2 regions of the Pectobacterium sp. PL64 genome follow, and region 2 is predicted to be linked to the other one. Evidence: predicted binding sites of a transcription regulator. Region 2 holds the regulator's gene; the other holds the start of a gene.
What was found. Region 2 encodes CRP, which controls carbon source genes, mostly activating them, when cyclic AMP is high. Its sites were predicted from a motif close to ATGTGANNNNNNTCACAT; they were not measured.

Region 1: the regulator CRP is predicted to act here: its motif matches at 1,277-1,294, upstream of HP572_RS18410 (GntP family permease).

Annotation. Positions count from the first base shown of each region.
Region 1 covers NZ_CP092070.1:4,092,703-4,095,874, reverse strand. Annotated here, with positions in the region: gene gntR (gluconate operon transcriptional repressor GntR) at 1-659, shown strand, start outside; gene HP572_RS18415 (gluconokinase) at 669-1,181, opposite strand; gene HP572_RS18410 (GntP family permease) at 1,340-2,716, shown strand; gene HP572_RS18405 (YhgN family NAAT transporter) at 3,092-3,172, opposite strand, start outside.
Region 2 covers NZ_CP092070.1:3,945,882-3,949,053, reverse strand. Annotated here, with positions in the region: gene HP572_RS17745 (aspartate aminotransferase family protein) at 1-584, shown strand, start outside; gene crp (cAMP-activated global transcriptional regulator CRP) at 814-1,446, opposite strand; gene HP572_RS17735 (OsmC family protein) at 1,822-2,229, shown strand; gene HP572_RS17730 (phosphoribulokinase) at 2,343-3,172, opposite strand, start outside.

The sequences.
Region 1 (3,172 bases), 150 kb from region 2:
CCTCACTGCTGTCGTATCACATTGATGGGCTTATTCTGGCTGAACGTACCCACACGCCGCGAACGCGCCAGATGCTGGACGTTGCTGGTATTCCGGTCGTCGAGCTGATGGATTCCGTCTCTCCCTGTCTGGATATGGCCGTCGGCTTTGATAACGTTGAAGCTGCCCGGCAGATGACGTTGCGTATGGTCGCGCTGGGGCATCGTCATATCGTCTATCTCGGCGCGCGTCAGGATGAGCGTACGATTATGCGCAGCCAGGGCTACGAGCAAGCGATGTGGGAAAGTGGGCTCAAGAGCTATTGCGTGATGAGCGAGCGGGCGTCTTCCTATTCGCTCGGTGGCGAACTGCTGCGGCAGACGCAGGCGGAGTACCCACAGGTCGATAGCGTATTTTGTACCAATGACGACTTAGCCGTCGGTGCGATGTTCGAATGTCAGCGGCAGGGGCTGCGCGTGCCGGATGACATTGGCGTAGCCGGTTTCCACGGGCACGACATTGGTCAGGCGATGGTGCCGAAGCTGGCTAGCGTACTGACACCGCGTGAACACATGGGACGCGTCGGCACCGAACAACTGCTGGCTCGTCTGCGTGGCGAGCCAGTTACGCAGGATAGAGTCGATGTCGGCTTTACCGTGCTGGACGGCGAAAGCCTCTAAGCCGCTGTGTTAGCCTACCGCGCGTAGTGCGTCAACGCAGCGCTGCACGACCTCTTCCCGGGTGCCGTCAATATCGACTTTCAGGACATCCGGCTCATCGCTACCTGGTTCTTCCAGCGCATCGAACTGGCTTTTCAGTAGGTCTGTCGGCATGAAGTGGCCTGCTCTGGCTTTATGACGCTCCAGAACCAGCTCAAAGCTGCCTTTCAAATAGATAAACACCATCTTTTCGTTGCCTTCGCGCAGGCGGTCGCGATAACGCTTTTTCAGCGCGGAACAGACGATGATGCCGGTCTCGTTTTTGTGCGCCAGGCTGTAGGCAACATCGCTGAGTCGCTCCAGCCACGGTGCGCGATCGTCGTCATTCAACGGCGTACCGCTGGCCATTTTCTGGATATTCGCGCGCGGATGCAGATCGTCGCCGTCAATAAATTTTGCCTGAATGGCGCGGCCAAGTTCAGCGCCAACTGAGGATTTTCCACTGCCTGATACGCCCATCAGAATAATGCTTCGACCTGACATAATTTGATCTCTATCTCAAAATGTAAATTAAATGGTGTTTGATAGTTCCTGATTTTAACATGTTACCCGTATCATGTTACCGGTATCAAATGATGATGTGATGCATCTCACAAACAATTAGCCAACCCAGACCGAGTGCCCTAAAGAGATTATTAACGATGACAGAAATCACCTCCGCCTATAGCGCCAGTGTGTTGTTGACCATTGCCGCTGGTGCAGTCGCACTGTTACTGGTGCTGATTATGCGCTTCCGCGTCCACGCGTTTTTGGCGTTGACGTTGGTGAGCCTGATCACGGCGCTAGCGACGAAAACCCCTTTTGAGAAACTCGTTCCTACGCTGCTCAGCGGTTTCGGCAGTACGTTGGCATCTGTTGCCTTGCTGGTTGGTCTGGGGGCAATGATTGGTCGCCTGCTGGAAGTGACTGGTGGCGCAAATGTGCTGGCGGATACGCTAATCAATAAATTTGGTGAGAAACGTGCTCCTTTCGCGCTGGGTCTTGCCTCTCTGCTGTTCGGCTTCCCGATCTTTTTCGATGCTGGGCTGATCGTGATGCTGCCAATTATTTTCAGCGTGGCGAAACGTTTTGGCGGCTCAACGCTGACCTATGCATTCCCTGCTGCGGGCGCGTTTGCTGTTATGCACGCCTTGCTGCCGCCGCATCCCGGTCCGGTTGCGGCCAGTGAACTGCTGGGTGCCAACATTGGCCTGCTGGTACTGGTTGGTGCCGTGATTGCTTACCCTACCTGGTATCTGGGCGGTTATCTGTTCGGCCTGTGGGCAGGTAAGAAATTCCATTTGCCGTTGCCGTCTACCTTCCTGACCGAAGTCAAAGCGGATGAGAAGCATACGCCGCCGGCGTTTGGCGTGGTGATGTGGGTGCTGTTGCTGCCTCTGATCCTGATTTTCCTCGATACCGGGTTGAATACCCTGACAGTAATGGGCGTTATCAGCGGTGATAGCGGTCTGGTGCAGTTCCTGCGTATGTTAGGGAAAACGCCGATTGCGCTGCTGATTACGGTCTTGTTCGCCATGATTATGTTCAGCGGCCAGCATAGCCGTCGACACCTTGAGAAGATCTGTGAAGGCGCGCTGGGGCCGGTTTGTTCGATTATTCTGGTCACCGGTGCGGGCGGGATGTTCGGTGGCGTTCTGCGTTCCAGCGGCATCGGCGATGCGCTGTCTGGCGCGCTGGCGGATACCGGTATGCCGGTGATTGTGGCGGCGTTTGTGGTGTCTGCTGCACTGCGTGTGGCGCAGGGTTCTGCAACCGTAGCACTGACGACCACGGCGGCGCTGATGGCGCCGGCGGTAGCGGCGACCCCTGGCCTCAGCCAGTTCGATCTCTGCTTTATCGTGGTAGCGATTGCGGGCGGGGCGACCGTGCTGTCGCATGTGAACGACTCAGGCTTCTGGCTGGTTGGCCGTTTCCTCGAAATGGATGAGAAAACGACCCTGAAAACCTGGACGGTGATGGAAACGCTGCTCGGCAGTATCGCGTTCCTGATTGCGTTAGTGGGGAGTATTTTCCTCTGATGTGTTTAATCCCCCTCCTTATGGAAGGGGCTTTTAGTCACATTTTTTATGCCGATTAAGAGACAGTTTCGTGCGCGATAATGTCGTTATTTTCATGCTACTTCGTAGCACGCGCCCGACATGGGGCGGCTCAAACGCCGCTCGCCCCATGACCCCCTGGCTTTTGGCTAAATTATGCCGCTAGCGGTGCCATCGGCGTTCATGACCACTTTTCGAGCCGACTGTGACGCGCTCCCGGCGCGGCACAGTCTTTCGCGGCGTCCCTGCCGCTCACTCGGTGGTCATGCCCACCGCTGCATAATTTTCACGCCAGATAACGTCAACCCCATAATAATTTGCGCATTTATGTATAAGATACAAGGGGCACCGGAGCGGCTATAACTTCATGTAAGCACGCACGCCGTCGAGGAACATCTGCGTCGATAGCATCACCAGAATCAGGCCCATCAATTTCTC
Region 2 (3,172 bases):
TGTGCGATCAGCACAAGGCGCTACTGGTGTTTGATGAAGTGCAGAGCGGAATGGGGCGTACTGGCAAACTATTCAGCTACATGCACTACGGCATTACGCCGGATATTCTCACAACGGCTAAAGCCTTGGGCGGTGGTTTCCCAATTAGCGCGATGCTGACGACGGAAGAGATCGCATCGGCCATGACGGTTGGTGTACACGGCACCACCTATGGCGGCAATCCGCTGGCCTGTGCGGTGGCGGAAGCCGCGCTGGATATTATCAACACGCCGGAAGTGCTGTCAGGCGTGGCGGATCGCCACGATCGCTTTGTCAGTGAGCTTGAGAAAATCAATCAGCAGTACGGTGTATTCGAACAGGTTCGCGGTATGGGGTTGCTGTTGGGCGCGGAACTGAAACCGCAATGGCACGGTCGTGCAGGCGAGTTTCTGGCGGCGGCAACGGCTCAGGGGCTTATGGTACTGATGGCTGGGCCGAATGTGATCCGCTTTGTACCGTCTTTGATCATTAATGAAGACGATATTGTGCAAGGGATGGCCAAATTCGCCAAAGCCGTCGCGCAGGTCGTTAACGCAGCAAACTGACTCTGTTCTTAAAAGATCAGCTATAAAAAAACGTAGGGAACGTTTTTCAACGTCGTTTTGCGACGGCCCGTAGGGTGGTGAGCAGGACGCTCGCCATAAAAAAACGTAGGGAACGTTTTTCAACGTCGCTTGCGACGGCCCGCAGGGTGGCGAGCAGGATGTTCGCCATAAAAAAAGCGTGAGGCCGAGGCTTCACGCTTTTTTATTGGTAGGGTACCGCGACAGGGGCTTAGCGAGTGCCGTAAACGACAATCGTTTTACCGTGTGCAGAGATCAGGTTCTGGTCTTCTAACATTTTCAGAATGCGGCCCACGGTTTCACGCGAGCAGCCAACGATTTGCCCAATTTCCTGACGAGTAATTTTTATTTGCATGCCATCTGGATGCGTCATGGCATCAGGTTGTTTGGCCAGGTTGAGTAGGGTTTGGGCAATACGGCCGGTCACATCAAGGAAGGCGAGGTTGCCGACTTTCTCAGAGGTAACCTGAAGTCTGCTTGCCATTTGCGCAGACAGACGCATGAGGATATCCGGGTTAACCTGGATGAGCTGGCGGAATTTTTTATAGGAAATTTCAGCCACTTCACAGGCAGTTTTTGCCCGAACCCAGGCGCTGCGTTCCTGACCTTCTTCAAACAGGCCGAGCTCGCCGATAAAATCGCCCTGATTGAGGTAGGAGAGAATCATTTCCTTGCCTTCTTCATCTTTGATTAGCACTGCGACAGAGCCTTTCACGATGTAGTAAAGCGTTTCTGCTTTTTCACCTTGGTGAATCAGCGTGCTCTTCGATGGATACTTGTGAATATGACAATGGGAAAGGAACCATTCGAGAGTTGGGTCTGTTTGCGGTTTGCCGAGAACCATTCGCTATCATCCTCTGTTGTAATTCACTGCGCAAATTACAGGGGTCAGAGTTCCCTGTACGGCGTGTTTAACTGCTAAAAAAATAAAATTCAGTCTAGGCAGAATGACGTCAGGGAATATACTGAAACCTCTGTACCCTTTATTTTCCGGTTGCTGCCTTGCCGCACCGTAAACATGGCTGGGGTATGTCTGGCCAGGTCATCATCTTCTTCGTTTCTGGGTTTGTCCAGAAAAGGTCTATTCTATTTTCGTTTTAACACAGCTTTAAGGACGTGTCTTGTGTTGTCTCGCTTCAGCATGACAAAGCGCTGATTAACGCTGGTTTTTGTACAGTAACGGTATAAATTTTCAAAAAATTTTTAGTGGAGAGGCATCATGCAGGCACGGGTAAAATGGGTTGAATGCTTAACGTTTTTGGGCGAATCCGCATCAGGGCATCAGATATTGATGGACGGCAATTCCGGTGATAAAGCGCCGAGTCCGATGGAAATGGTGTTGATGTCTGTAGGCGGATGCAGCGCGATTGATGTGGTATCGATTCTGCAAAAAGGCCGCAACGATGTCGCGGATTGCGAAGTGAAATTAACGTCAGAGCGTCGGTCTGACGCGCCGCGTTTATTTACCCACATCAATCTGCATTTTATCGTGACGGGAAAAGGATTGACCGACAAAGTTGTCGAGCGAGCCGTTGCACTGTCGGCGGAAAAATACTGCTCTGTCGCACTGATGCTGGGCAAAGCCGTTGAGGTGACGCACAGCCACGAAATTAGGGTGCTGGCATAACCCCTGTCTCTGGGCACTAATTCTGGTCACTTAAGCCTGTTATTAGGGGAAACACAGGGGGAGGTTCCCGTAGGGAGGCCTCACCCCTGTGGTCGCCCCGTGTATCTCGATGCTTATTCGATGGTTTTCCCTTCAATTAACCGCTGTACCAGCGGCGCCATGATTAATTCCATCGCCAACCCCATTTTCCCGCCGGGAACGACCAGCGTGTTGATGTGGGAGATAAAGGAACCCTGCAACATGGCGAGCAGATAGGGATAATCAATATTATCCAATCCCTGAAAGTGAATCACGACGAAGCTTTCGTCCAGTGAAGGAATCGACTTGGCGGCGAACGGGTTGGAGGTGTCCACGGTAGGCACGCGCTGGAAGTTGATGTGGGTGCGAGAGAACTGTGGCGTGATATAGGTGATGTAGTCTTCCATTGAGCGGACGACGGAATCCATCACTGCTTCACGCGAGTGGCCGCGCTCATTGACGTCACGAATCAGCTTTTGAATCCATTCCAGGTTGACGATCGGTACCACGCCGACGAGTAAATCCACATGCTGTGCCACGTCGTTTTGCTCGGTGACCACGCCGCCGTGCAGTCCTTCATAGAACAGGATATCGGTGGGTTCCGGCATTGGTTCCCACGGCGTGAACGTTCCGGGAACCTGATTATAGGGAATCGCTTCATCGTAGGTGTGAAGGTATTTACGCGTCTGGCCGCGCCCGTGCAGGCCATATTCAATAAACGACTGTTCCAGCAGGCTGAAATCATTCGCTTCCGGGCCGAAATAACTGATGTGGCGTCCTAAATCACGCGCTTTACGAATCGCCATATCCATTTCCGGACGGGTATAGCGGTGAAAGCTATCGCCTTCTAACTGGGCGGCACGCAGATCAAACTGCTGGAAAATCTTACGGAAGGCCAGACTGGTTGTCGTGGTTCCCGCTCCGC